3 regions of the Sphingomonas sp. FUKUSWIS1 genome follow, and region 1 is predicted to be linked to each of the others. Evidence: riboswitches for the same ligand, from Rfam matches in the RefSeq annotation. Region 1 holds a riboswitch; each other region holds the start of a gene.

Region 1 (21,278 bases):
TGCGCGCGCGGCAGGCGAAAGCCGTCGCCCATCAATCCGGTCAACTGGCTGCGGTGCGCGCGAAGCGCGGCGCTGCGCCGGCCGGTCGGCATCGCCGCGGTGCGGACGACGCGCTTGCCCGCGGGGCGTTCGCCCCAGACGGCATATTCGAAGATCGCGACCGGCCTGCGCGCCGCGTACGCAGCATGCACCGCAAGCGTGAAGCACGCGGCATGATCGCAATGCGGCTCGCCTGCCGCGGTTGTCGCGATCGCGTTGACCGCGTGCCGGCGCAACAGGGCCGCGAGTTGCCGCACGGACCGACGGAACGCGGCGCTTCCGGGGCGGTGCGGGTTTGCATCGTGCCAGTCGAGAAACCGCGGGACGATCCGCCGTTCGCCGGTCAACAGCGCGACGGCATGTCGTGCTTCACTGCGCCGTCGCCGGATAAGCGCGCTACGATCCGCCGGCGTCGGGCAGGGATGCGAACCCGATCCGTCGGTCAGGATCATCACCCCGGCAAGGCGATTGCGCGCCGCCGTATCGACGATCAATGCCCCCGTGCCGAGCGTTTCATCATCGGCGTGCGGCGCGAGCACCAGCCACCGCGCGCTGCGCCAGGGACTTCGGCTCAGTGCAGTCGCGGGGGTCACCACAAGCGGTCACCGGCGCCCCAGACGTCGCGGTCGAGCCAGGCGAGCGCCGCCTGATCGCGCGCATAATCAGGGCCTGCCTGACGCAGATAGAGGCTAAGGTCGCGGCTGATCTTGTCCGCACGCTCACCATCAAACGCGCTGCGCGTACCGAGCAGACGGGCGGCGGCTTCCATGACGTCAAGCGCGGCACGCTCGACGACACCACGCGTCATCTGGACGAAGACGATGGCGTCGGCCTCCTCACGCGCGGCACGTCCCGCAGCCTCGCGGATCCAGAGGTAGGCGGTGCGCGCGGCAACTACCGCCTCGGCGAAGCGCGCACGCTGGACGGGGTCGCCGCGCGCGGCGTCGGACAAGGCGCGCCGGGTCTCGGTCAGCAGCCCCTCCATGCCGCCAAGCTGGACCGCCAGGAACCGCCATGCCCCCGCGGTGAACCGGGGTTCGCGGTCATAGTCGCCCGGTGCGCCTAGCGTCTGCATGACGCCGGCGGGATAGCCCGAACATTCGTAGCGACCACTCATGCTCGCGCGCATGCCGCGCACGCGCCAGCGGGACGCGTCGGTACGCACGGGATCATCGGCCGGGATGACGACGATCGGACGCTGGCCCGCCGCCGGACGCGCGGTGACGATCGCGTAATCGATACCGCCGGCGCCGCTTGCGAAGTGCTTGGCCCCATCGAGCACAGGGCCGTCAGGACCGTCGGTTACCGCGACGCCGGGCGGAGGTTCGGTCGCCCAGACGCCGAACCAGGCGCCGCGGTCGAGTTCGGTATCGAGCCAGGCAAGTTGATCCGCCGATGCATACCAGTCGAACAGTGCGAGCGCATTGACATGGCCCTCGAACAGCCGCCCGACGCTGAGGTCGCCGCGTCCGACCGTCCGCAGCGCATCGAGCAGTTCATCGGGTGCACAATTGGCCTGCCCACCGAGCGCCCGCGGGGCGAACCGCCGGTGCAGGCCGTGGCGGACCAGTGCGGCCATGCTGTCCGCGGGAAACATCGGGGCGGCATCATAACGCTCGCCGCAGGACGCGAGCGTCTCGACGAGGTCGAGGGACGGCGTCGCGGCGGCCGGCCGTGCAGTCGGGCCACTCATCGGTCGAGCCCCAGCGGCATGTCGCAGCGCATTGGCGGGAGCAGGGGTTCATCGCGCGCGACCCCGGAATCACCACCCGGCTGGTCGCGCCGCATCCGTCGCCACGCCGCGCGTGCGCGCCACTGATCGAACGACGGCAGAAAAGTGGGCTCGCCGCGCGCCACGCGATCGGACAGCGCCTGCATATGGTCCGCCATGCCCCCGGTCGCGCGACCGATGGTGCGCGCGGACACACGGGTCCACACACTCATCGGATGACCGAGCCGACCACCTGCCGCGACCGCTGCCTCGACCAGTGCACGGTCTTCCCCGGCGGGGATAGCGGGGACACCGCCCGCCGCACGGTAGAGCGGGGCAAGAATTGCCAGGCTTGCGCCGGTATGATCGCCGTGACGGGGCGCCGGATCCCAGCGGCACGGATCGATGTCGTCCTCGATCGCGCGTACACAGGCCCAGTAGCGGTCGAGCTTGATCTGCATCGCGTCCATGTCCGCCGCGAGCGGTTCGGCATCGTCGACGACGATCCGGCCGCCGACGATATCGAGCCCCGCGTCGATCGCGCGAAGCATCGCCGAGATCCAGTCGGGCGGCGGCCGGGTGTCCGCGTCGGTGGAGATGAGAACGCCGCGATGCGGATCGATGCGTGCAAAGCCGGCCTCCATCGCCAAGCGTCGTGCGGTGCCGGCATGCGCGCGCTCGGGCGGAAGATCGTGGCAGGCTACGGCAAGATGCAGTCGCTCGCCCCAGGCTGCCTGTGCCCGGGCCACCGCGGCGACGCTGTCATCGACGGTGTTGTTGATCAAGATCGAGACGCGGATCGGTCCATCCACGTCCTGTCGCGCGAGGGCGTCGAGCAGAATTGGCAGGCGGTCTGCCTCGTCACGCGCGGGCACGCATACGCAAAAGCGGGCGTCCGTCATGCCGCCCCCGCCAACGTGATCGGATAGTCAGACGCGCGGCCCCGTGCGGCGTGGCGTGTCGGCTGGATCATCTCTTCGTATAAATCCTCATAGCGGTCGATCATGACGTCGGCGTCGCAGATCGCCTCCGCGCGCAGGCGGCAGGCGCGGCGGTCGAGCAGCACCGCCCGCCGCGCGGCATCCGCGAGCGATGCGACATCGTCCGCGCGTGCGAGCGTGCCACAGGACTCGTCGAGGAGCGCCGGAATCGCGCCGCGCGCAAAGGCGGCGACGGGCGTCCCGGACGCGAGGGCTTCGGCGACCACCAGCCCGAACGGCTCCTCCCAGCGGGGCGTGCAGAGGAACGCACTCGCGCCGCCGACGAGCGCGCCGAGTGCCGCATGCTCGAGATGCCCGACATGCGTGACGTCGGCGCCGAGCCGCGGCAGGATCTCGGCTGCATAGTAATCCGGATCGGAGATCGGTCCGGCGATGCGGAGCGGATAGCCTGCCAGCCTCGCCGCGTCGATCGCCAGATGAAGGCCCTTTTCGGCGACGATCCGCCCATACCAGACGAGATAGCGGTCCGGACTTGCGGCAGGTTGGAAGGGGAAGCTCGCAAGGTCGATACCGTTCGGGATCGTCCGGTCGATCGGCGTCACGTGGCTCCACAGACCACGGATCGTATCTGATACGGCAACGAAGCGCATCGATGGTGACTTGCAGAGGCGGATGCCGCTTTCCAGCCAGCAGAACGGGGGTGTGTGCAGCGTCGTGACCATCGGCGTATCGAGCGTTTCCGCCATCGAGACGGGAAAATAGTGGAGCGAGTTGTTGTGGATGACGTCGAACCGTCGATTTCTCAGCATGCTCATCAACCGCAGATAGGCATGGTGTTCGCGGAAGAACGTCACGTCCTGCGCTTCGGCGGTGCCGGTTTCGAGAAGCGAGGTTTCGTCGCAGATTGCCTCGAGCCCCATTGCCGGATCGGATTTCATCGATGCGAATACTGTGACCGCATGTCCACGTCGGCGTAACGCGGTCGCCAACAGGTGCGTATGCATCTCGAGACCGCCAGCAAAAGGCTCGCGGATGGCATATTTGAGATGCGCAATAATTGCGATTCGCATTCCGGCCCCTTCACCAGCGATCACGATCTAAATCGCGTCGATTCGGTGAGAAACGCATCAATTCGGCTTTTATGTCCGCAACTCGGACCTTGTTTGTGCTAATCTATATCAATACTATAGCGGGTCGCGGTCAGGCTGCATGTCGGGATGTGCAGCGACGAAGGCCGGCAGGGTCGCGGCGTTCGTGGCGGCGGTGGCCAGACAGGGGTAGCGTGAGAGATCGACGGCGAAGCGTCCGGCCGCATAGACCTGCGGCACGAGATAGCAGTCGGCCAGCGTCGGCGTGGCGCCAAAGGCATAGCCGTCGCCATGGCGAGCGATCTGTGGCTCGATCGCATCGAATCCCGCGGTCATCCACCGCGTCATCCAGGCCGATACCTGATCGGGCGTCGCGGCGAAATCTGTCCTGAGTGCATCAAGGATCCGCAGATTGTTGACCGGATGAATGTCGCACCCGATCGTCGCCGCAATGCCGCGCACGATCGCGGCCTCGGTCGGATCGGCGGGCAATAGCGGCGCCGCCGGATAGGTCGCGTCGAGCCATTCGAGGATGGCAGGCGACTGCGTCAGGATCGTGCCGTCGCCGATCTCGAGCGCAGGTACCAGCCCTTGCGGGTTGAGCGCGAGATAGGCCGCGTCACGCTGCTCGCCGGTCCTGAGGTCGTGCGTGCGTTGCTCATAAGCGCACTGCTTCAGGTTCAGCCCGATCCGCACACGGTACGAGGTTGTCGACCGCCAATAGCCGTGCAGGATCATGCCGGCAGCACCGCCTTGGGGAAATCGGCCCAGACAGCGTCATAATCGAGCTGGGCATGCTCCAGCGCATGCGGCGTCGGTCGGTAGGGCCAGCAGCTCTCGACCATGAAGGCCATGGTCCCGTCGATCTTGTGCGGCTTGAGATCGGCGTTGGTCGCGGCAGTCCAGCTATCGAGGTCGGGACCGTGGCCTGCCATCAGATTGTGCAGGCTCAGACCGCCGGGCGTGAAGCCGGCCGCCTTGGCGTCATAGGCGCCGTGGATCAGCCCCATCGCCTCGGACATGACGTTGCGGTGGAACCAGGGCGGGCGGAACGTGTCCTCGGCGACCATCCAGCGCGGCGGGAAGACGACGAAATCGGCGTTCGCGCGCCCGGGTACGTCGGAGGGCGAGGTCAGAACGGTGAAGATCGACGGATCGGGATGGTCGAAGCTCACCGTGTTGATCGTGTTGAACCGCGCGAGATCGTAACGCCACGGCGCCAGATTGCCGTGCCACGCCACGACGTCGAGCGGACTGTGCTCGAGCGTCGTGCACCACAGCGCTCCCATGAATTTCTGGATAACCTCGAACCGCGTGTCGCGATCCTCGAACCAGGCGACCGGCGTTTCGAAATCGCGCGGATTGGCCAGCCCGTTCGCGCCGATTGGACCTAGATCGGGCAGACGGAACAGGGCGCCATGGTTTTCCGCGACATAGCCCGTTGCTTGCCCATCGGGTAGCAAAGCCCGGAAACGAACACCGCGCGGGATGAGCGCGATCTGGCCGGGCGCGACCATGATCCGCCCGAGCTCGGTCAGAAGTTCGAGCCGGCCGGACTGCGGAATGAACAGCAGTTCGCCATCGGCATCGACAAAGACCCGCGCCGTCATGTCGCGATTGGCGGCATAGAGATGCACCGCGACGCCCTCCAGATCCGCAGGATCGCGGGTGGCGAGCATCGTCGTCATGCCGTCGATCAGGTCGGTTCCCGCTGGCGGCGGCGCGCTCGGGTCCCAGCGCAGACGGTTGGGCGCCAGCGGACCGTCCTGCGCGCCCGCCGTGAAACGTGCGGCGCCGTCATATCGTACATAGGGCGGATGTTCGGCGGTCGGGCGCATGCGGTATAGCCAGCTCCGCCGGTTCTCGTGACGCGGTGCGGTGAAGGCCGTGCCCGATAGCTGTTCGGTGTACAGCCCGAAGGGAGGTCGTTGCGGCGCATTGCGCCCGACGGGCAGCGCGCCTGCGACGGCCTCGGTCGCGACATGGTTGCCGAAACCCGAAATATAGCCGGTGTCGGCCGGGTCGTTGGCCATCGTAACACTCTCCTCGCGCACCCCTGTTCGACGTGCCGCGGTGGCCGGGGGTTTCGCTCCGAACGATGGCCCCCGGCTAATATGGTGTCAACTGTTACCAGTTTGTACTGCTTTCGCCTCCTGCCGGAAGCGGTGGAGCAGGGGTTCGGTATAGCCATTGGGCTGATCAAGGCCCTCGAAGACGAGCGCGCGGGCGGCGCGATAGGCAAGGCTGGTTGCTTCGTGCCCTGCCATCGGCCGATAGTGCTGATCGGACGCATTCTGCGCATCGACCTTTGCCGCCATCTTCACAAAGGCGGCATCGACGGCGGCGGGCGTCGCGATGCCGTGGAGCATCCAGTTCGCCATATGTTGCGAGCTGATCCGCAGGGTCGCGCGATCTTCCATCAGGCCGATGTCATGAATGTCCGGCACCTTCGAGCAGCCGACGCCCTGATCGATCCAGCGCACGACATAGCCGAGAATGCCCTGCGCATTGTTCTTGAGCTCGTCGCGGATCTCGTCGGGGGACCAGTTATGGCCGTGTGCCAGCGGGATCGTCAGAAGCTTCTCGAGCGGCGTGACGGGCTCGCTCTGTCGTGCTGCCTGCCGCGCGAAGACGTCGACGCGGTGGTAATGCGTCGCGTGGAGCGTCGCCGCGGTGGGCGAGGGGACCCAGGCAGTGTTGGCGCCGGTCATCGGGTGCGCGATCTTCTGGTCGAGCATGTCGGCCATGCGATCGGGCGCGGCCCACATGCCTTTGCCGATCTGAGCGCGACCGCTGAGGCCACAGGCGAGGCCGATCTGGACATTGCGATCCTCATAGGCGGCGATCCAGCCGCTGGCCTTCATCTCGCTCTTGCGGATCATCGGTCCGGCGCGCATCGCGGTGTGCATCTCGTCACCCGTGCGATCGAGGAACCCCGTGTTGATGAACACGATGCGGTCCTTCACCGCGGCGATACAGGCGGCCAGATTGGCCGAAGTGCGGCGTTCCTCGTCCATCACGCCGACCTTGATCGTGTTGCGGTCGAGGCCGAGCAGATCCTCGACCGCGTCGAACAGCCGATTGGTGAAGCCCGCTTCGTCGGGGCCGTGCATCTTCGGCTTGACGATGTAGATCGAACCCTGGCGGCTGTTCCGGAAGCGACCAGTACCGTTCAGATCGTGAAGCGCGATCAGCGCGGTCACGATCCCGTCGAGAATGCCCTCGGGCGCCTCCGTCCCATCGGGCAGATGGATCGCGGGCGTGGTCATCAGATGGCCGACATTGCGGACGAACAACAGGCTGCGTCCCGGCAGGACGATCTCCGACCCGTCCTGCGCGGTGTAGCGGCGGTCGTGCTCCAGCGACCGGGTCAGCGTCCGGCCTCCCTTGTCGAACTGCGCCTCCAGATCGCCCTTCATCAGGCCCAGCCAATTGGCATAGGCCGCGACCTTGTCGTCGGCGTCGACCGCGGCAACCGAATCCTCGAGGTCGACGATCGTCGTGAGCGCGGATTCGAGCCGGACATCGGCGAGTCCGGCGGGGTCGGACGCGCCGATCGGATGGTCGCGATCGATGACAAGCTCGATGTGCAGGCCATTGTGGCGCAAGAGGATCGTGCTGCCGGCATGGCCGCGGAGCTGATCCGGTTGTGCCAGCACGGGCGGGCTGCCGTCCCAGTCGGTCCACGAACCCGTCGCAAGCGGCACGCTGGAATCGAGGAACGCCTTGGCCCAGGCGATCACCTGTGCACCGCGGTCCGGATCATAGCCCCGACCGGACGGCGTTCCGGGGATCACGTCGGTGCCGTAGAGTGCGTCGTACAGGCTGCCCCAGCGCGCGTTTGCGGCGTTGAGGACGAACCGGGCGTTGAGGACCGGCACGACCAGCTGCGGGCCTGCCAGCCGTGCCACCTCGTCATCGACGCGGGTCGAGGTCGCCACGAACGGCGCAGGCTCCTCGACGAGATAACCGATCTCGCGGAGGAAGCGTGCCTGTGCATCCGGATCGACGGGGCGGCCGGCAAGCGCGCCGTACCAGGCGTCGATCTTCGCCTGCAGCGCATCGCGGCGGGCAAGCAGCGCGCGATTTTCGGGTGCGAAGCGGGCGTAGATGTCGGCCATTCCGGACCAGAAGGCGGACGGGTCGACCCCGGTGCCGGGCAGCGCCTGGTCCTCGAGAAAGCGTGCCAGCGGTGCCGCGACACGCAGCCCCGCCTTGTCGATCATGCCTTCTGACGTCGCGCTCATTGCTCTCTCCCTATCTGAAGATCATTCTATACGAACGCCAGGCTGTTCGGTAGACGATCAAGTGTTGAAGCTGTCGATCACCGGGGGAACGAATGGATCCGGATGCCGCCTTGTTTGTCGACGTCGTCGCGGCCGGAAGCCTGAGCGGAGCTGCCCGCTTGCGCGGCATCTCTCCGGCGATGGTATCGAAACGGATCGTCCGGCTAGAGACGCGGCTCGGAGTGCGGCTGCTCAATCGTACGACACGGCGGCTCGAGCCGACGGCGCGAGGCGAGCGGTATCACGCGGACATGGTCGCGATCCTTGCCGCGATCCGGGAGGCCGAGGGGCGGGTCGGCGACCGGGCCGCCGGGCCGAGCGGTCCGCTCCGCGTCAGCGCGCCGACGTCGTTCGGGCGCTTGCATATCGCACCTCGGCTCAAGCCCTTTCTCGATGCGCATCCCGACATCGCGCTCGAACTAAATCTGTCAGACGGTTTTTCGGACCTGCTCGGCGAAGGTATCGACCTCGCGATCCGGATCGCGCCGACGGTCGAGCCGGGTTTTGACGCGCACCGGCTGGGCGACAGCCGCCGGGTCCTGTGTGCCGCACCCGCTTATCTCGAAACGGCGCGCATTCCCGACAGCGCGGCGGCGCTGGGTGACCATCGGCTGCTTGCGGCGCGCGGCCAAATGCCGTGGCGGCTGACGGGGCCTGACGGCGATTTCACGATCGATGCCGCGAGCCACGTGCGCACGAATTCGAGCGAGGTCGTGAGAGAATTCGCGCTGTCGGGCGTGGGGATCGCGCTGCGGTCGCTGTGGGATGTCAGCAGCGATCTGGCGGCGGGGCGGCTCGTTCGCGTCCTGCCGGCAATCGAGGGGAGCGCGGATGTCGGGATCTTTGCGCTGCACCCGCGCGGCGCAGTGCCGTCGTCGGTTGTCGCGCTGCTCGACTATTTGCGGACGCTGTGGACACCGTCACCGCCCTGGGCCGGCTGATCAAGCGCGCTGGTCACCGCGTCGATCCGGCGGAGCATCGCCGTGAACGCGGCGACTTCGGCCGGGTCGAACTGTGCAAAGATCCGCGCCTCCAGATCGCGTGCCTTGGGTGCGACCGCAGCGTAAAGCGTGCGCCCGGCATCGCTGAGCATCAACAGGTGCGAGCGACGGTCGCTGGCATTGGCGCGCCGTTCGAGAAGCCCGCGTTCGACCAGCGCAATCGCCGCGCGGCTTACCGTAACCTTGTCCATGCGCGTGCGGTGCCCGATTTCCGCCTGCGTGATGCCGCCGGTTTCGGCGATGACGGCGACCAGCCGCCATTCGGGGATCGAGAGACCGAACAGCGATTCATAGCTGCGCGCGATCGTGTCGCTGACGAGGTTCGACGTGAACGACAGCCGGAACGGGATGAAGTCGTCGAGCAGCAGTGGGCGGTCGGATGAAGCGGTCATGGCCCGGGATAGTATCAGTTGACACGATCTGCGTAAACGCGCAGTTGGTATCCAACGATACTATAAAGCTGTGAGAGGCTGTCGCATCATGGAGCATATGGACGTCAACCCGATGGGGTTGGATGGTTTCGAGTTCTGCGAGTTCACATCGCCCGATCCGGCGGCGATGGGCAAACAGTTCGAGCAATTGGGTTTCGTGCCCGCGTCCCGGCATCCGACCAAGGCAGTGACCCGCTACAAACAGGGTCGCATTAACCTTTTGCTCAACGCTGAACCGACGGGGCAGGCCGCGACGTTCCGCGCCGACCATGGTCCTTCGGCGAACGGCATGGCGTTCCGTGTTGCGGACGCCAAGGCGGCCTTCGACGCTGCGCTGGCACGGGGCGCGAAGGCGGCCGATGCGTCGCTCGGTGCGCTGGGCGACGAGAGCTACGCGCTGGAGGGGATCGGCGGATCGCTGCTCTATCTTGTTGACCGTCATGGCGGCGCTGGCAGCCTGTACGATGCCTGGGATCAAATCCCGGGCGCGGCGGAGGCCGAGGCGGAGAATTCGGTCGGTCTCGATCTGCTCGACCATCTCACGCACAACGTAAAGCGCGGGCAGATGCGGACCTGGTCGACCTTTTACGGTCAGATTTTCGGGTTCGAAGAGCAGAAATATTTCGACATCAAGGGCAAGGCGACGGGCCTGTTCAGCCAGGCGATGATCGCGCCCGATCGCGCGATCCGGATCCCGCTGAACGAGAGCCAGGACGACCACAGCCAGATCGAGGAGTTCATCCGCGATTATAACGGCGAAGGCATCCAGCATCTCGCGCTGACCACCGACGATATCTACACGACCGTCGAGAAACTGCGGGCTCGCGGCGTCCGGCTGCAGGACACGATCGAGACCTATTACGAACTGGTCGACAAGCGTGTGCCGAACCATGGCGAAGATCTCGAGCGGCTGCGGCGCAACCGGATCCTGCTCGACGGCAATGTCGGCGAAGAGGGGCTGCTGCTCCAGATCTTCACCGAACCGCTGTTCGGGCCGATCTTTTTCGAGGTCATCCAGCGCAAGGGCAATGAGGGGTTCGGCAACGGCAACTTTCAGGCGCTGTACGAATCGATCGAACTCGACCAGATCCGGCGTGGGGTGATCACGGTCGACGCGTGACGACGTCATGACGGACATGCAGGGCCAGCCGGGCGACGACAGTGCCGTGAGCGATGCGCCGTCGCCGGTGCGGCTGTTCGCCACGCCGGCCGGTATCGCGCTCGGGTCGATCGAGGCGATCGCACCCGGCCAGTCGAGAGGCTATGTCGTGCAGATGCGCGCGGGGCGGTTCCACGGTTTTGCGGTTCGGCGCGGTGACGGGGTCGTCGGCTATGTCGACCGCTGCCCGCACGCCGGACTGCCACTGGCGCGCGCCCTCGACGACTATCTGAGCCCGAATGGCGACTTGATCGTCTGTGGGTGGCATTCCGCACTGTTCAGAATCGACGATGGCCGCTGCGTCGGCGGCCCCTGCGTGGGTCAAGCGCTTGCGGTCTGGCCGATCACGGTCGTAGACGGCGTGATCACGACGCTCGGCGCGACGGCTGCGGTCCCTGACCCTCGCTGAGCATCGGGCGAGAACGGTAAAGAGAACAGCCCGGCAAGCCACGGGAACAATACGGTAAGGAGAGTTTCGTGACGCCAGATTTCGACTTCGCGCTGGGCGAAGCCGCGGACATGATCCGCGACACGACGCAGCGTTTTGCGAAGGAGAAGATCGCTCCGCTGGCTGCGAAGATCGATGCGGACGACTGGTTTCCCCGCGAGCTCTGGCCGGCAATGGGCGAGCTGGGGCTTCACGGCATCACCGTCGAGGAAGAGTATGGCGGGCTCGGGCTCGGCTATCTCGAGCATGTCGTTGCGGTCGAGGAAGTATCGCGCGCATCGGCGTCGATCGGCTTGAGCTATGGCGCGCATTCCAACTTGTGCGTCAATCAGATCCGCCGCTGGGGCAATGCCGAGCAAAAGGCGAAATATCTGCCCAAGCTGGTGTCGGGCGAGCATGTCGGAAGCCTCGCGATGTCCGAAGCCGGGGCGGGATCCGACGTCGTGTCGATGAAGCTGAAGGCGGTGAAGACTGAGCGCGGCTATGTCCTGAACGGCACCAAGTTCTGGATCACCAACGCGGCCTATGCGGATACGCTCGTCGTCTATGCGAAGACGGGCGAGGGATCGAAGGGGATTACCGCCTTCCTGATCGAGAAGGACATGCCGGGTTTCGCGATCGGGCAGAAAATCGACAAGATGGGCATGCGGGGCTCCCCGACCGCCGAGCTCGTCTTCACCGATTGCCACGTGCCGTTCGACGCGGTGATGGGACCGGAGAATGGCGGCGTCGGTGTGCTGATGTCGGGCCTCGACTATGAACGCGCGGTGCTTGCGGGCATTCAGCTCGGCATCATGCAGGCCTGTCTCGACGTGGTCATCCCCTTTGTCCGTGAACGCAGGCAGTTCGGGACCGCGATCGGGCAGTTCCAGCTGATCCAGGCCAAGATCGCCGACATGTATGTCGCGTTGAGTTCCGCGCGCGCCTATGTCTATGCCGTCGCGCGATCGTGCGATGCGGGCAAGACGACGCGGTTCGACGCGGCGGGCGCGATCCTGCTGGCGAGCGAGAGCGCGGTGAAGGTCTCGCTGGAATCGATCCAGGCTCTGGGTGGCGCTGGCTATACCAAGGACTGGCCGGTCGAGCGTTTCATGCGCGACGCCAAGCTGCTCGACATCGGCGCGGGAACGAACGAGATTCGCCGGATGCTGATCGGACGCGAACTGATCGGTGCCGCACCCAAGGTGATGCAATGAGCGTGCGGATCAGGTCGCTGCGGGGTGAACGGTGAGCGGGCCCGTCCTCGATACGAAGCTGTCGGTCGACGCCGAAACGTTCCAGGCGAATGCGGCGCACAACCGCGCGCTCGCCCAGCGCCTGCGCGACGACGTTGCGCGCGTCGCGCTCGGCGGGGACGCCCGTTCGCGCGACCGGCACGTTGCGCGTGGCAAACTGCTTCCGCGCGACCGGGTCGAGCGCTTGCTCGATCCGGGTTCGCCGTTCCTCGAGATTGGTCAGCTCGTCGCCAACGGCCTGTATGACGACGCGGTCCCCGGCGCGGGAGTGATCGCGGGGATCGGCCGCGTTGCCGGGCGGCAATGCATGATCCTGTGCAACGATGCGACGGTGAAGGGGGGGACCTATTTCCCGCTGACCGTCAAGAAACACCTGCGAGCGCAGGAAATCGCACAGGAAAATCGTCTGCCGTGCATCTATCTCGTTGATAGTGGCGGGGCGAATTTGCCCCATCAGGCGGAAGTGTTTCCCGATCGCGAGCATTTCGGGCGTATCTTCTACAACCAGGCGCAGATGTCGGCGCTGGGGATTCCGCAGATTGCCTGCGTGATGGGAAGCTGCACCGCGGGCGGCGCCTATGTCCCGGCAATGTCCGACGAGACGATCATCGTCCGCGGGCAGGGCACGATCTTCCTTGCCGGGCCGCCGCTGGTCAGGGCGGCGACGGGCGAGGTGATTTCCGCGGAGGACCTCGGTGGAGCGGACACGCATGGACGACGGTCGGGCGTCGTCGATCATGTCGCGGAATCGGACGACCACGCGCTGACGATCGTTCGCGACATCGTCTCGACTTTGCCGCCACAGGTCCCTGTCACGGTGAACCGGCAACCGGCACGCCCGCCGAAATACGACGCTGAGGGGCTTTACGGTGTCGTGCCGTCCGATGTGCGCGCACCCTATGACGTGCACGAGGTGATCGCACGGCTGGTCGATGGCAGCGAATTCCATGCGTTCAAGGCGCTTTATGGTACCTCGCTGGTGTGCGGGTTCGCACATATCCACGGGCTCCCCGTCGCGATCCTCGCCAACAACGGCGTCCTGTTCAGCGAAAGCGCACAGAAGGGCGCGCATTTCATCGAGCTCGCCTGCCAGCGCAAGGTACCGCTGTTGTTCCTCCAGAACATCTCGGGTTTCATGGTCGGCGGGAAGTATGAGGCGGAAGGCATTGCCAAACATGGTGCAAAGCTCGTGACGGCAGTCGCGACCGCGACCGTGCCGAAGATCACGGTGCTGATCGGCGGCAGTTTCGGCGCCGGCAATTACGGCATGTGCGGACGCGCCTATTCGCCACGTTTCCTGTTCAGCTGGCCGAACAGCCGGATCAGCGTGATGGGCGGCGAGCAGGCGGCCTCGGTCCTCGCCACCGTTCACCGCGACGCGGACGACTGGACGGCGGAGGAGGCGGAAGCGTTCAAGGCGCCGGTTCGTCAGAAATATGAGGACGAGGGGAATCCCTGGTACGCGACCGCGCGGCTGTGGGACGACGGGATCATCGATCCTGCGCAGACCCGCGACGTTCTCGGCCTCGCGCTCGCCGCGACGCTCAACGCTCCTATCGCCGAACGCCCCGCGTTCGGTGTGTTCAGGATGTAAGCCGATGATCCTGCTATCGTTTCTGCTGGCCGCGGGTCAGGTCACACCGGTCCAGCCGATCGTCAAGGGCACCGGCTTGCCGCCAGTCGTGGTGACCGAGGAGGCTGGCGTCATGGTGCCGATCGACGCGATGTTCGCTGCGTTGGCCACCCGCGATGGCCAGGCACTGCTCGCACAGGTACGCCCCGAGGGGGGTGCTACGGCAGTGGAAGAAATGGCCGACGGCACGCGCATCATCCGCCGGACCGGCTGGTCCGACTTCGCCGCCCGTCTGAAGCCCGGACCGGAGCGATATGCGGAACGCCTGACGGATCCCGCCGTGGATATCGATGGCGATATCGCGATGGTATGGTCGCCCTATGTCTTCACCATCGACGGCCGGGTCGCGCATTGCGGGACCGACCATTTCGACATGGTGCGCGACGCGGGCCGGTGGAAGATCCTCAACATCACTTGGTCTAAGCGGACCACCGGATGCCCCGCGCAATGATCGAATCACTGCTCATCGCCAATCGTGGCGAGATCGCCTGCCGCATCATCCGCACAGCTCGGGCGTTGGGAATCCGCACGATCGCGGTCTATTCCGATGCCGATGCGGGCGCGCTGCATGTCAGGCACGCGGACGAGGCGGTGCATATCGGTGCGAGCCCGGCGCGCGAGAGCTATCTGGTCGGAGAGCAGATTATCGCCGCCGCGCTCGCCACCGGCGCTGAGGCTATTCATCCGGGGTACGGGTTCCTGTCCGAGAATGCGGACTTCGCGCAGGCCGTGCTTGATGCAGGGATCCTGTGGGTTGGCCCCGATCCCGACAGCATCCGCGCGATGGGGCTGAAGGATGCCGCGAAGCAGCGAATGATGGCGGCCGGGGTCCCGGTGACGCCAGGCTATCTGGGGGAAGACCAGTCGCCTGATAGGCTCCAGCGTGAGGCGGATGCCATCGGCTACCCGGTCCTGATCAAGGCCGTCGCCGGCGGCGGCGGCAAGGGTATGCGCCGCGTCGACGCGTCCGCCGACTTTGCCGACGCGCTCGCGTCGTGCCAGCGCGAAGCTTCCGCATCCTTCGGCAATACCGACGTGCTGATCGAGAAATATATCCTCTCGCCGCGGCATATCGAGGTGCAGGTGTTCGGCGACCGTCAGGGTAACGTTGTCCATCTGTTCGAACGCGACTGTTCGTTGCAGCGCCGGCATCAGAAGGTGATCGAGGAGGCCCCGGCGCCCGGCATGGATGATGCGACGCGCGCGGCGATCTGCGCGGCGGCGGTGCGCGCGGCACAGGCCGTGAACTATATTGGCGCGGGTACGATCGAGTTCATCGCCGATGCGAGCGAAGGCCTGCGCGCCGATCGGATCTGGTTCATGGAAATGAACACCCGGTTGCAGGTCGAGCATCCCGTCACCGAGGAAATCACCGGACAGGATCTGGTCGAATGGCAGCTGCGGATTGCCAGCGGCGAGGCGTTGCCGCTGCAGCAGCATGATCTTGCGATCCGCGGATGGGCGATCGAGGCGCGGCTCTATGCGGAGGATCCCGCCAAGGGTTTCCTGCCGTCGATCGGGCGGCTCGAGGCGTTCGATCTGGGTGATGCGGCGCGGGTCGATACGGGCGTCGAACAGGGGGCGGACATCTCGCCCTATTATGACCCGATGATTGCCAAGGTGATTGCCTGGGGCGACACGCGTGAAGCCGCGCGCGAGACGTTGGCGGAGGCGCTGGACAAGGCGGTCGTCTGGCCGGTCCGGTCGAATGCGGGGTTTCTCGTCCAGGCGCTCGACCATTCGGAATTTGTCGCGGGAACGCTCGATACCGGGCTGATCGCCCGCGAAGGTGCGGCGCTGATGCCCCCGGCGCAGCCCAGCGAGGAAGCGCTGATCGAGGCCGCGCGCACGCTCGTACGCGCCGAGCCGATGGCGGGCTTTCGTCTCAACGCGGCCCCTTTGAAGGCCGCGCGGTTCCTGCTCGACGACGACGCGGTGACGATCGATCTCGACGGTCGCGGCGTCCATGAACCGGTCGATGCCGCCCTCGTTTCCGATGCCGGGCAGACCTGGCAGTTGCGGCCCTGGCGTGCGTCTGGCGCGGCGATGGGGGCGGCAGCGGATGGCGCGATCTTATCACCGATGCCGGGACGGATCATCGCGGTCGACGTGGCTGTCGGGGACCGTGTCGCAAAGGGGCAGAAGCTCGTGACGCTGGAGGCGATGAAGATGGAGCATTCGCTCGTCGCGCCGTTCGACGGGACGGTTGCCGAACTGACCGCGATCGAAGGCGGGCAGGTGAGCGATGGCATGGTGCTCGCGCGTATCGAGAAGGATGACTGATGGCCGGCCGCTATTTCGACCGATGGGTAGTCGGCGACCGGATCGTCCATGAGATCCGCCGCACCGTCACGGAGACGGACAACCTCCTGTTTTCGACGATGACGCACAATCCGCAGCCGCTGCACCTCGACGCGGAGGCGGCGAAGGCGAGCGAATTCGGCCAGATCCTCGTCAACGGCACCTTCACCTTCGCGCTGATGGTCGGCCTGTCGGTGGGGGACACGACGCTCGGGACGCTCGTCGCCAATCTCGGTTACGACAAGCTCGTGCATCCAAAACCCGTCTTTATCGGCGACACGATGCGCGCCGAGACCGAGGTCGCCGAGCTCAAGCCCAGCCGGTCGCGCCCGAACGCCGGGATCGTCACATTCATGCACCAATTGATCAACCAGCGTGACGAGATCGTCTGTCAGTGCCTTCGCTCGGCGCTGCTGCTGCGGACGTCGGCATGAGGTTGCGCTCGCTGCTATTCGTGCCCGCAGACCGGCCCGAGCGTTTTGCGAAGGCCGCAGCGAGCGGGGCCGATGCCATCATCCTCGATCTGGAGGATTCGGTCTCGCTCTCCCGCAAGGCTGTTGCCCGCGAGGCGGTCCGGGCCGCGTTGCAGGACCACACCGACGTCGTGCGGATGGTCCGGATCAATCCCGTCGACTCGGGGTGGCTGGACGACGATATCGCTGCGGCGAGGGGCGCCGATGCGATCATGCTGCCCAAGGCGACCGGACCCGCGACCGTCCTCGCGCTGGTCGAGGCTTATGGCGATGACTGTCCGCCGATCCTGCCGATCGCGACCGAAGTGCCCGCCGCGATCTTCACACTGGGCGAATATGCGCGGGTCAACGGCCGGTTATGCGGCCTGACCTGGGGCGCCGAAGACCTGCCCGCGGCGATCGGCGCGGCGACCAGTCGGGAGGACGACGGGTCCTATACCGAGCCCTATAAGCTCGTACGATCGCTGCTGCTGTTCGGCGCGCATGCGGCGGACGTAGCGGCGATCGAAACGGTCTATCCAGCAATCGCGGACATTGACGGGCTGGCAGCCTATGCCGCGCGCGGCAGCCGCGACGGCTTCACCGGCATGATGGCGATCCACCCGTCGCAGGTCGCCACGATCAACGCCGCGTTCACGCCGGATGCGGCGAGCGTGGCACGTGCGCATGCCGTCGTCGCAGCGTTTGCGGCGGCTCCCGAGGCCGGCGCGCTGCAGCTTGATGGACGGATGATCGATGCGCCGCACCTGCGCCAGGCGCGGGCGATCCTCGCGAGACTCTAGGCCCATTGGCGGCAGGAATTTTCTGCGCTACCGTCGCCCCGCGAAACCGGTGAAGGCCGGGGTCGCAGATCGCGTCGGTGCCCCTCGGGGCTTCAAAGGGAATGCGGTGCGGGAGGCGAGCCTCCTCATGCCGCGGCTGTCCCTGCAACTGTAAGCGGTGAGCGCGGTGCGCATGTTCCTTCGTTATGAGGGGACGACCACTAGGCCTGAGCGTAAGCGCAGGGCCCGGGAAGGTCGCGTACCGGGCGTCGACCCGCGAGCCAGGAGACCTGCCGGCGCTCGGTCGCTCTTGCCATGGTCCAGGGGATGGCCGCGGCACGGTACTCCGTCTGAGCGACGAACCATGCGGCGGGGGCCGCTTCGGTGCGCGTGGCGGGTGCAGTTCGGCGTACACCCCAAGCGTTGCGCCGGCTGTCCGTGGCATCGGACGGCAGGCCCCGGCCGGTCGCTCGCGACGCCGGGAGTATCGTTTCATGACCAGAGTTTTCGTTTCGCTTGCGGCGCTCGCGACCGCCACGGCCTTTGCATCGCCGGGCGCGGCCGAGCCCGATCCGGTTACTGCGGCGACGGGCGAGGCGGCAGCGGGCGGCGCCGAGCTGGTGGTTACCGCATCGCGATCAGGCGACGCTGTTCCCGCCGATCAGCTCGGGGCGTCGGTGACGGTGCTCGACGCCGCTACGCTCAACCAGCGCCAGACCCGGATCGTGTCCGACGTGTTGCGCGACGTCCCTGGACTGGCGGTCAGCCGGACCGGCGCGGTCGGGGGGACGACGCAGGTCCGGATCCGTGGGTCGGAGGGCAATCACTTGCTCGTGCTGATCGACGGGATCGAAGTGTCCGATCCCTATCAGGGCGAATATGATTTCGGCACGCTGATCGCCGACGAGGCGGCACGGGTCGAGGTGCTGCGCGGCCAGCAGTCCGCGCTGTACGGGTCCGATGCGATCGGCGGCGTCGTCCAGTATCTCACGCTCAGCGGCGCGGAGGCCCCGGGTGTATCACTGCGGGCCGAAGGGGGATCGTTCGGCACATTTTCGGGCGGCGCGCGGGTCGCGGGCGTAGCGGGCAATCTCGACTACGCGCTGTCGAGTTCGACCTATCTCACCGACGGCACGCCGACCGCACGGGGCGGATCGCGCGACATCGGCGCGAAGAGCGTCGGCGCGACGGGCAAGCTCAGCTGGTCGCCCACCGACACGCTGAAGGTCACGGGCGTCGGGCGCTACAGCTATACCGATGCCGACAGCAACGACACGGCATTGAGCGGCCCGCAGTTCGGCACGATCGTCGATACGCCAGGCGCGCGCAGCACGGTCGAGGCATATTACGGGCTCGTCCGGGCCGAGTTGGCGCTGGCGGATGGCCGCTGGACGAATGCGCTCAGCGGCCAGTTTGCCGATACGACACGCCGGGCGCTGGTCGACGATGCCTTGAGCTTTGGCAACAAGGGCCGGCGGTACAAGGGATCGTTCGAAAGCGCCTTCCGGTTCGGCACCGATCGCATCCGGCATCGGCTGACCGCCGCAGTCGATGTCGAGCGTGAGGAATTTCAGACGCTTAGCGCGGCTCCTTCGGAGTTCGTCTTTACGGGACGGCGGCATACCGACAATATCGGGATCGTTGGCCAGTATGACGTCGTCGTCGACGATGCGCTCGCGATCGGCGGATCGGTGCGGCGCGACGAGAATAACCGGTTCGATGACACCACCACCTACCGCGCGCAGGCGAGCTATCGTTTTGCGACCGGAACGCGGGTGCGCGGCGCCTACGGTACCGGCGTGAAGAACCCCGGCTACTTCGATCTCTTCGGCTATTCCGACGGTCGTTACATCGGCAATCCGAACCTCAAGCCCGAAAAGTCAAAGGGGTGGGAAGCCGGGGTCGAACAGGCTTTCGGGGGGGATCGTGCGACGATCGGCGCGACCTATTTCGACAGTCGGCTGACGAACGAGATCTTTACCACCTATCCTGCCCCCGACTTCGTCGCGACGCCCGGCAACCGCAATACGCGATCGACGCAGCATGGCGTCGAGGTGTTTGCCACCGCCCAGCCGATTCCGCAGCTGCGCTTCGACCTCGCCTATACCTATCTGAAGGCGCGCGAGGACGGGGGCGTGGAGATCCGGCGCCCCAACCATATCGGCAGCGTCAACATGACTGCGTTCAGCCGCGACGAGAGCGCCTCGGCGACCCTCACCGTCCGGTATAATGGCCGGCAGCAGGACGATGCCTATACCGATCCGAGCTATGTCCCTGTCCGCGTTTCGCTCCAGGAATATGTCCTCGTCAACCTGAACGCGGCGTACAAGCTGACGCCCCGGCTATCGGTCTTCGGTCGGGTCGAAAACCTGTTCGACGAGCGGTACGAGGAGGTGTTCAGCTATGTCGGTCAGGGGCGCGGTGCCTATGCCGGCGTGAAGGCAGCATTCTGATGCGGAGCGAGGCGGAGCACACGGCGCGGATGGCCAAGAAGAAGGTCGTCCAGGACAAGATCGTCGCGGCCAAGACGATCGAGAAGGGCCTGCTGATGGTCCACACCGGACCGGGCAAGGGCAAGACCACCGCGGCGCTCGGCATGGCGGTGCGGATGATGGGGCATGGGCGAAAGGTCGGGATCGTGCAGTTCGTCAAGGGTGCGATGACGACCGGCGAGAAGGTCATCTTTGACGCCTTCCCCGATCTGGTCGAATTCAAGCCGATGGGCGAGGGCTTTACCTGGGATACGCAGGATCGGGCCCGCGATATCGCCGTGGCGCGCGAAGGGTGGCACGAGGTCCGCCGGATGATCCTCGACCCGAGCTATGCGATGGTCATCGCCGACGAGATCAACATCGTCCTGCGCTACGACTATCTGCCACTCGACGAGGTACTTGCGGGATTCGCAGCGCGACCGGCGATGACGCATGTCGTGGCGACGGGGCGCAACGCGCCCGAGGCGTTGATCGCCGCAGCGGATCTCGTCACCGAGATGGGGCTGGTCAAGCATCCGTTCCGGGGCGGGGTCAAGGCCCAGGCCGGCGTCGAGTTCTAACGGCCGCGGCGAGGACTAGCTGGACGCTGCGTGCGCAACTGCGCCGCGAGGCTTTGCGCGGCCAGCACATAGGCGGGACCTCCGCAGACGGTCCACGCCTCGGGGATGCGCAGACGGGGAATCCCGTCGAGAATCGGATGATGCAGCATTTCGGTGCCCTGATCGGTCACGCGGTCGGTGGCGCTCTCAACGACGAGATAGTCCGGGCGTGCCAGCGCCATTTGTTCGAGCGACAGTTGCGAAAGTGCCGGCTTGCCGAGCCGGGTCGCGAGATTGGCCAGCCCGAGACGCTGCATCAGTTCGTCGACGAGCGTGCCGGTACCCGTCAGGAAACCCCGACGCTGATAATAGGCCGCCGTACGACCACCTCCCGGGGCGCGCGGCAATCGTGCGAGCGCGGTGTCCATCCGGCGGATCAGCGTTTCGCCGCGATCGGGGTGCCCGATGGCTGCGGCGACCTGCCGGACTTGCGTCACGATCGCGGCATAGCTGTCCGCGGGGGGCAGATCGAGCGTCGCGACGTTCCGGCCGGCGAGAACGGCCGTGACCGTCTGGCGTCGGAACGGCGATGCGATCACGAGATCGGGGCGGAGCATCAGGACGTCTTCGGCGCTGCCACGGCTGACGGGCATGGTACGCGCGGCGTTGGCGGCAGCGGACATGTTCGGATCGCGCGCGAACCGGGTCAGTGCGACGATCTGCGCGGGGTCGGCCAGCGC
Region 2 (3,769 bases), on a different contig from region 1:
GCGCGCGGCTTCCTCCTGGACGAGCACCGTGTCGGCGCCCGCCGGCATCGCCGCGCCGGTGAAGATCCGCGTCGCCTGTCCCGCGCCGACCGAACCGGTGAAGGGGCGCCCCGCCGCACTTTCGCCGATGACCGTCCACGGCCCGGGCAGATCTGCGTAGCGGATCGCATAGCCGTCCATCGCCGAGAGGTCGGTCGCTGGCTGGGTGCGGCGGGCGAGAATGTCCTCCGCGGCCCAGCGGCCCATCGCCGAGCGCAGCGGCACGGTTTCGGCGGGGACGCGCGCGGCCATGGCGAAGAGGCGGGACTGGGCGTCGGCGACGGGGACGAGAGGGCGCATGCGGGCTCCGTTCAGCGGGGCGATGAAGGTCTGCGCTGCTCGCACGATTGCCGCGGGGCGGAAAGCGGGCAACGCCGCGACCGGCAGGACACCGGTCGGTTATGCGATCAACGTACGAGGTAAGGCAGACGTTGCGGTGAGATGGGACGACATGCCCTGCGTTGCGTCGCGCGCAAATCCTGTCGTCAGCGCAGGCAAAACGCGCTAGCCCTGTGGCGCAGGTCCGACGCAAGCCGGATCCGCACAGATCGCGTCGGTGCCCCTCGGGGCTTGAATGGGAATGCGGTGCGGGGTTCGCCCCAAGACCGCAGCTGTCCCTGCAACTGTAAGCGGCGAGCGACACGCACCCGCCCCCTGCGACGGGGGCAGCCACTGGGCCGATGGCCTGGGAAGGTGTGCGTCGAGCCTTGACCCGCGAGCCAGGAGACCTGCCGGCGTCTGGTCGCTCTTGTCCCGGTCCAGGGGGTGGCCGAGGCACGGTGAACGCCGTCTGAGCGACGACAATGCGGCGGGGGCCGCATCGGCGACGCATGCCGGCCGCTCAGGGCGTCCGGTCGGCGCGCGTCCCGGTCGTTCGCGGCAGGCCCCCGTCCTCGTCGGACGCCGGGGATGTGCCAATGACCAAGATCATGACCGGGCGGACCGCCGGTCGTTCGACGCGACACCGGATCGGCTGGATGTTCGCGATGCTGGTGGCGGCCAATATCGCCGCCTGGGGATGGGCGTTCGCGCTGTTCCAGGCGCAGCCGCTGATGCTGGGCACCGCGATGCTCGCCTGGGGGCTGGGGCTGCGCCACGCGGTCGATGCGGATCATATCGCGGCAATCGACAATGTGACGCGCAAGCTGATGCAGGATGGGCAGCGGCCGATCGGGGTCGGCTTCTGGTTCGCGATCGGCCATTCGGGGATCGTCCTGATCGCCGCGGTGGCGATCGCGCTGACCGCGAGCGCGCTGGCGCAGTTCGAGGCGTTCAAGCAGGCGGGCGGGGTGATCGCGACGCTGATATCCGCGCTGTTCCTGTTCACGATCGCGACGATGAACCTGATCATCCTGCGATCGGTGTGGCGGACCTTCGGCCATGTCCGCGGCGGCGGGCGCTATGTCGAGGAGGATCTCGACCTGCTGCTCGGCAATCGCGGGCTGCTCGCGCGGCTGTTCCGGCCGATGTTCCGGCTGGTCACGCGCAGCTGGCACATGGCGCCGCTCGGCTTCCTGTTCGGGCTGGGGTTCGACACCGCGACCGAAGTCGCGATCCTCGGCCTGTCGGCGAGCCAGGCGGCGGACGGGTTGTCGATCGGTACGGTGCTGGTGCTGCCGGTGCTGTTCGCGACGGGCATGGCGCTGGTCGACAGTGCCGACGGGGTGGTGATGCTCGGCGCGTATGAATGGGCGTTCGTGAAGCCGATCCGCAAGCTGTATTACAACATCACGATCACGCTGATCTCGGCGATCGTCGCGATCGCGATCGGCGGGATCGAAACGCTCGCGCTGCTGGCGTCGAAGCTGGGCCTGAGCGGGGGCGTGTGGGACGTCGCTTCGGCGCTGGGCGAGAATTTCAACGGGCTGGGCTTTGCGATCATCGCGCTGTTCGTGGCGTGCTGGGTGCTGAGTTTCGCGATCTACCGGTGGAAGCGGTTTGACGAGATCGAGGTGGTGCGGGGGTAACGAGCAGCGTCGTCATCCCGGGCTCGACCCGGAACCTGGAGCCGGGCACCGGATCATGCGTGGCCCTGGGTCCTGGCTTTCGTCAGGATGACGGCGGTCATGTGCATTGGCACAATCGCCAAACTCCTCTAAACCCAACCCCGAGGTTTGGTTCTACCGAACCTCAACAGATCGCGCCGGTGCCCTTCGGGGCTTGAATGGGAATGCGGTGCGGGAGCTTTGCCTCCCAATGCCGCGGCTGTCCCTGCAACTGTAAGCGGTGAGCGAGACGCACAGGCCCCCGATGCGGGGGCAGCCACTGGGTCACGGGACCTGGGAAGGCGTGCATCGAGCTTCGACCCGCGAGCCAGGAGACCTGCCAGCGTCATGGTCGCTCTTGCCTTGATCCAGGGGATGGTCGCGGCACGGTACTCCGTCTGAGCGACGAACGCGTGTGGCCGTCTTGGTCGCGCGCGCGTGTGGCTGCGGATGTGCGTCCGTCCGTGGCTGTCGTTCCGACGCCCGGAGAGTATCGCATGACCGAACCCCAGCCGACCCTGGCCAAGATTCCCGTCACCATCGTCACCGGATTCCTCGGCGCGGGCAAGACCACGCTGATCAGCCATCTGATCCGTAACGCCGGGGGCCGGCGGCTCGCGGTGATCGTCAATGAATTCGGCACGCTCGGTATCGACGGCGACATCTTGAAGGGGTGCGCGATTCCCGATTGCCCGGCCGAGAACGTCGTTGAGCTCGCCAATGGCTGCATCTGCTGCACCGTCGCGGACGACTTCATCCCGACCGTCGAGACTTTGCTCGCGCTCGACCCGCGGCCCGACCATATCCTGATCGAGACGTCGGGGCTCGCTTTGCCCAAGCCGCTGCTCAAGGCGTTTGACTGGCCCGCGATCCGGTCGCGGATCACGGTCGACGGGGTGATCGCGCTGGCCGATGCGGAAGCGGTCGCCGCGGGACGGTTCGCGCCCGACCTCGCCGCGATCGAGGCGCAGCGGCGCGCGGATCCGAGCGTGGATCACGAGACTCCGCTCGCCGAGGTGTTCGAGGACCAACTCGCCTGTGCCGATCTGGTGCTGCTGACCAAGGCGGATCTGGCGGGCGAGGCGGGGGTGGCCGCGGCGCGCGCGGTGATCGCGGCGGAGTCCGCGCGTGCGTTGCCGGTGATCGCGCTGACCGACGGGGTGATCGATCCGCGCGTCGTGCTCGGGCTGAACGCGGCGGCGGAGGACGACATCGCCGCGCGACCGTCGCACCATGATGGCGCGGACGATCACGAGCATGACGATTTCGACAGCATGATCGTCGACCTCGGCGAGATCGCGGACCCGGCGGCGCTCGCCGCGCGGATCGAGACGCTCGCGCGCGACGCCGACATCCTGCGCGTGAAGGGTTATGCCGCGGTGACGGGCAAGCCGATGCGGCTGCTGGTGCAGGCGGTCGGGGCGCGGGTGCGGACGCAATATGACCGGCCGTGGCGCGGCGACGAGGCGCGCCAGACGCGGCTGGTGGTGATCGCCGAGCATGATCGGATCGACCCCGCAAGGATCCGGGCCGCGCTTCAGGGCTGACGGCGATGCACGTCGTCTTCCGCGAAAGCCACGGGCTGGAGGAGAGTGCGGTCCCGCAGGACCTCGCGCAGACTCCGGCGGATCTCGTCGTCCTGTCCTTTTCGGACGGGGATCTCGGCGCGTTCGCGGCCGGGTGGCGGCGTGCGGCGGCGAACGGGAGCCCGCTGCCGTCGCTCCGGCTCGCCAACCTGTCCGCGC
Region 3 (4,733 bases), on a different contig from region 1:
CCTGCGCGAAGTTGTTGGTCTTGGCGACTGGCTTCGCATCGACGGTCGCGTCGATGCCATAGGGCGCGGCACGGAAGCGGGCATCGGTCGACTTTGCCGCGGTCGCCGCCGGGAAATAATTCACGTCGGACGCGCGGTTGGCGTGGTCGAGCTGGCCGTCCTGGTAATTGTTGACGACGCTCGCGAGCGGACGATTGACCGGCAACTGCATCGCATTGGCGCCGATGCGATAGCGCTGCGTGTCCGAATAGGAGAACAGCCGCCCCTGCAGCATCCGGTCCGGCGACGCCTCGATCCCCGGCACGAGGTTGGCAGGCGCGAACGCCGACTGCTCGGTATAGTCGAAGAAGTTGGTCGGCACCTTGTTGAGCGTCATCTCGCCGATCTTGCGGAACGGCACGCCCAGCCATTCCTTGGTGTCGTCGAACGGATTATAGTCGAGCTTGGCAAACGCCGATGCCGACATCGTCTGCACCATCAGGTCCCAGACGGGGAAATTGCCCTTGCCGATCTCGCCATAGAGATCGTCGGTCAGGTAGTTCCAGGTCGCGGTCGCCACCTGCGCGCCGTTCAGGTTGCGCACGCCCTGGCGGCTGATCCAGCGGAACTTGGCGAACATTGTTTCGCCCTTGGCATTGACCAGCTTGAAGGCATGGACGCCGTTGCCGTCCATCGTCCGGTAGGATGCCGGCGTACCGAGGTTCGAATAGACATGCGCGAGCATATTGGTCGCCTCGGGCGTCGCCGAGAAGAAGTCGAAGAAGCGATTGGGGTCCTGCTTGTTCGTCACAGGCGAGGGCTTGAGCGCGTGGATCATGTCCGGAAACTGGATCGCGTCACGGATGAAGAAGATCGGCAGGTTGTTGCCGACCAGATCCCAATTGCCCTGATCGGTATAGAATTTGGTCGCAAAGCCGCGCGGATCCCGCATGCCCTCTGGGCTGCCCGAGGGGTGGATCACGGTCGAGAAGCGGACGAACACCGGCGTCTGCTTGCCGGGCATGAACAGCGATGCGTCGGTGATGCTCGAAATGTCCGCGGTCGCGGTGAAGACGCCGTGGGCACCGGTTCCGCGGGCATGGACGACGCGCTCGGGCACGCGCTCCCGGTCGAAGCGTGCGAGCTTCTCGATCAGCGTCGTGTCCTCGAGCAGGACGGGGCCAAGGTCACCCGCCGCCTTCGAATGGCGGTTCTCGCCGATCGGCGCACCATTGTCGCGGGTCATCTGCGGTGCGGCGACACTGGCCGAATCACCCTTGGCTTCGACCGTGCCGGCCACACCGGCCTGCGCCAGCGCGGGCTTGCCGGCGCTGGACGGTGCCGCAGCGGTCGTCATGCGGGTTTCCGCCTGCGTCTCGGCCGGCGCCACCGTCTGCGCGGCAACCGGCTGAATCATGGCACCAGCCGATGTCGCAGCCAGCAGCATCGCCGTCACGGCCTGACGGCTCTTCACGTTCTTCATCTCGATCCCTTAATCCTGCATGCCATCAGCGTGGCATCCCCGCACAGAGCGTGCGGCACCGCCGCCTCCTGATCGAGGACGCGCATCGCGCCAAACGGAGCTTCTGGATCACAGCAATCGAGCAGGACGATCGAGCCGCCATCGTGCCGCTCGCCGGACGATTGCCGAACGATCCTGACCGGGATAGACCGGCGCCGCTGACCTGTTCGATCCGAGCAGGACGGCATGATCGCGTCGGTGCCCCGGAAGGGGCTTAATAGGGAACGCGGTGAGGGTGGTTCGCCACCTGAAGCCGAGGCTGTCCCTGCAACTGTAAGCGGCGAGCGCGATGCATTTCGCTTCTTCCTGCAAAGGAAGGGGCAGCCACTGGGCCAGACGTTGCGTCATGAGGGCCTGGGAAGGCCGTGTATCGTGTGGTGACCCGTGAGCCAGGAGACCTGCCGGCGTCTGGTCGCTCTTGCCTGGCCCAGGGGGTGGCCGCGGCACGGTACTCCGTCGAGCGACGACGTGTGCGGTGGGGACCGCACGGGCATGCGTGCCGGTCGCAATCGCGTCCGGCTGGCGCGGATGTCGGCCGTTCGCGGGAGGTCCCTGCCGGGTTCGCCAGACGCCCGGGGGATTACCGTAATGCCGTTCCTATTGTCTCGCCTCGCGCTCGCGGGGGCTATTCTGTCGCCTGTCTTCGCAGCACAAATCCACGCCCAGTCCGTGCCGGATCCCGATACCAAGGACATCCTGATCGTCGGACAGCATGCCCAGGACACGCTCACCACGCCGAATGCGACCGGCAGCCGCCTGGGCCTCACGCCGCTCGAGACCCCCGCGACGCTCTCGGTCATCGATGGCGCCACGATCCGCGCGCGTGGCGACCTGTCCGTGATCGACGCGACGAGCCGCGCACCGGGCATCAGCAACGCGGGCAATCCCGGTAATGGCGGCACCGCACTCGCCGCGCGGGGGTTCAGCGGTCAGGGCTCCGTGCTCCAGCTCATCGACGGCATCAGGCTGTTCCCGGCGGCCGGCACGATCACCTTTCCGACCGATCCGTGGATGGTCGAGCGGATCGACATCCTGAGCGGCCCGGCCTCCGTGCTCTACGGCCAGGGCGCACTGGGCGGCGCGGTGAATGTCCTGATGCGCAAACCCGATACGCAGCGGACGCACGTGGAGGGCGAGATCGGCTATGGCTCGCAGGACAGCTTCCATGTCGCGGCGGGCGCAGGGGGGCCGATCACCGAGCGCCTCTCCTACCGCATCGACGGCAGCTATCGCCGGTCCGACGGCTATGTCGATCGTGGCCAGTCGCGCAGCCATGCCGTCTCGGGCACGCTTCGCTGGGCACCGACCGACACGCTCGTCGTCACCGCGCGGGACGATTATGGCGACCAGAAGCCGATGCGCTATTTCGGCACGCCGCTGATCGAAGGACGGCTCGACGACCGCATCCGGGAGCGCAACTACAACACACGTGACGGCGTCATCCGCTACCGGGACAACCGTACCAGCCTGCAGCTCGACTGGACGCCGAGCGATGCGGTCACCGTCAGCAACCAGGCCTATCGCCTCACCTCCAAACGCTCCTGGCGCAATCTCGAAACCTATTGCTGGATCGCCGCGGACGGCGTCTGCGCCAACGGCAGCGGCAACACCGGCACTCCCGGCAGCATCCTGCGCACCGACATGACCGGCATCGTCCACGACCAGACGCAGTGGGGCGATCAGGGGAGCGTGACGTTCAGGACGGACGTCGCCGATGGCGTCGGCAACGACCTTGTCATGGGCTTCGACGTCAACCTCATCAAGCTGACCTACTCCCACAATTTCGGGTCTGATCCCCAGGTTTCGGAGGTCGATCCCTTCGCGTTCGATCCCGGTCTGATCGTCGACACGCAAGGCATCGCACCGCGCTACCGCACGCGCACGACCGAATATGCGGTCTTTGCCGAGGATCGGCTTAAGCTCGGCACGCACGTCTCGATCGTTGGCGGCGTGCGCTACGAGCGCGACACGATTCGCCGCTGGTCGATCGACTATCCGGGCGGCGCCGGTACCGAGACGTTCGTGCTCGACAAGCGGCTGCACAATCTGACCTGGCGGATCGGGAGCGTCTATCAGCCGATCCCGATGGTGTCGCTCTATGCGCAATATGCCACCGGCGTGGACCCGCTGGGGACGCTGACGACCTATTCGACCGGGCAGGTGCAGTTCAGCAACGCGGTCGGCGACCAGGTCGAGGTCGGCGCCAAGGCAGTGTTCCTCGACGGTCGCGGCAACGCCACCCTCGCCGCCTACCGCATCGTCAAGAAACGCCTGCTGGCGCAGCTGACCCCGACGAGCCCGGTCGAGCAGGTAGGCCAGCGATCGGCCAGGGGTATCGAGGCCGCGGTATCGCTCGATCTGCCTTACGGTGTCGGGATCGATGCGAACGGCAGCATACTCGACGCGACGTTCGACGACTTCGTCTCCGGCGACACGCGCTTTGACGGCAATACCCCGCCGGACGTGCCCGAGACGCTCGCCAATCTCTGGCTGCGCTGGAACGCAACGCGTGCGCTCCAGGCGCGCGCCGGGCTGCGCTACGTCGGGCGCCGCTATTCGGACAACGCCAACAGCTTTCGCGTCCCCAGCTACACCATGGTCGATGCAACGCTCTCCTATGCAGTGACGCCACGGCTCGCGGTCGACATCCACGGCTACAATTTATTCGACCGAAACTATGCGATCAGCACGTACAACAACCAGCAATGGGTGCTCGGCCGTCCCCGCGCGATCGACGTCTCGCTTCGCGTCGGCTTCTAGCGCGCCCCGCGGCCGGCAGCCCTTGGGACGGGCCGCCGGCGATGTCGCCCCCCGGGAAAACCCCGGATAGCCGGTCGCGCGCGCGCCCGCCTAAGCCGCATGGCCACCCCATGAGGAGACATTGCGCATGCCGTTTTACCGGGCTTCCGAGCTGTTTACCCTCCGTCCCGTGCCGCCCACGCTCGGCAAGCCGGCATGGATGAACCTGCGCGCCGTGCCGCGGGCACCCTGGGCGGGGGAGCCGGAGGCACTGCGCGGGCCCGGCATCTACGGCATGTTCCATGACGACCGGCTCGTCTATGTCGGCCTATATGCCGGCAAGGCCGAGCGGCCCTTTGGCGGATCGGTCCTCGAGCGCTGGGAGAAGCACGTCACCTATCAGACGCTGCGCTCGCCCTATGTCACCTTCGCCCGTCGGCATCTCAAGCATCTGCATGCGCTCGCCGCCGCAGAGCCCAACGGACCGATCGAG

What was found. Region 1 has a riboswitch for cobalamin ahead of sphsw_RS01445 (TonB-dependent receptor plug domain-containing protein). Riboswitches for the same ligand answer to the same signal wherever they lie in the genome.
Region 2: another riboswitch for cobalamin. It lies ahead of cobW (cobalamin biosynthesis protein CobW); the one in region 1 lies ahead of sphsw_RS01445 (TonB-dependent receptor plug domain-containing protein).
Region 3: another riboswitch for cobalamin. It lies ahead of sphsw_RS06390 (TonB-dependent receptor); the one in region 1 lies ahead of sphsw_RS01445 (TonB-dependent receptor plug domain-containing protein).

Annotation. Positions count from the first base shown of each region.
Region 1 covers NZ_JPJC01000014.1:5,855-27,132, reverse strand. The annotation lists gene sphsw_RS01530 (PIG-L deacetylase family protein) at 1-632, opposite strand, end outside; gene sphsw_RS01525 (acyl-CoA dehydrogenase family protein) at 629-1,732, opposite strand; gene sphsw_RS01520 (glycosyltransferase) at 1,729-2,652, opposite strand; gene sphsw_RS01515 (glycosyltransferase family 4 protein) at 2,649-3,761, opposite strand; gene maiA (maleylacetoacetate isomerase) at 3,876-4,517, opposite strand; gene hmgA (homogentisate 1,2-dioxygenase) at 4,514-5,812, opposite strand; gene sphsw_RS01500 (malate synthase G) at 5,900-8,026, opposite strand; gene sphsw_RS01495 (LysR family transcriptional regulator) at 8,119-9,006, shown strand; gene sphsw_RS01490 (MarR family winged helix-turn-helix transcriptional regulator) at 8,961-9,458, opposite strand; gene hppD (4-hydroxyphenylpyruvate dioxygenase) at 9,547-10,617, shown strand; gene sphsw_RS01480 (Rieske (2Fe-2S) protein) at 10,634-11,065, shown strand; gene sphsw_RS01475 (isovaleryl-CoA dehydrogenase) at 11,134-12,300, shown strand; gene sphsw_RS01470 (carboxyl transferase domain-containing protein) at 12,332-13,933, shown strand; gene sphsw_RS01465 (nuclear transport factor 2 family protein) at 13,938-14,423, shown strand; gene sphsw_RS01460 (acetyl/propionyl/methylcrotonyl-CoA carboxylase subunit alpha) at 14,420-16,255, shown strand; gene sphsw_RS01455 (MaoC family dehydratase) at 16,255-16,707, shown strand; gene sphsw_RS01450 (HpcH/HpaI aldolase/citrate lyase family protein) at 16,704-17,528, shown strand; cobalamin riboswitch at 17,587-17,819, shown strand; gene sphsw_RS01445 (TonB-dependent receptor plug domain-containing protein) at 18,002-19,960, shown strand; gene cobO (cob(I)yrinic acid a,c-diamide adenosyltransferase) at 19,960-20,559, shown strand; gene sphsw_RS01435 (ABC transporter substrate-binding protein) at 20,556-21,278, opposite strand, start outside.
Region 2 covers NZ_JPJC01000172.1:142-3,910, forward strand. The annotation lists partial or broken gene sphsw_RS10950 (molybdopterin molybdenumtransferase MoeA) at 1-339, opposite strand, end outside; cobalamin riboswitch at 577-789, shown strand; gene sphsw_RS10955 (HoxN/HupN/NixA family nickel/cobalt transporter) at 969-2,006, shown strand; cobalamin riboswitch at 2,167-2,383, shown strand; gene cobW (cobalamin biosynthesis protein CobW) at 2,522-3,571, shown strand; partial or broken gene sphsw_RS10965 (hypothetical protein) at 3,577-3,769, shown strand, end outside.
Region 3 covers NZ_JPJC01000090.1:15,247-19,979, reverse strand. The annotation lists partial or broken gene sphsw_RS06395 (catalase) at 1-1,462, opposite strand, end outside; cobalamin riboswitch at 1,683-1,921, shown strand; gene sphsw_RS06390 (TonB-dependent receptor) at 2,090-4,261, shown strand; partial or broken gene sphsw_RS19690 (hypothetical protein) at 4,389-4,733, shown strand, end outside.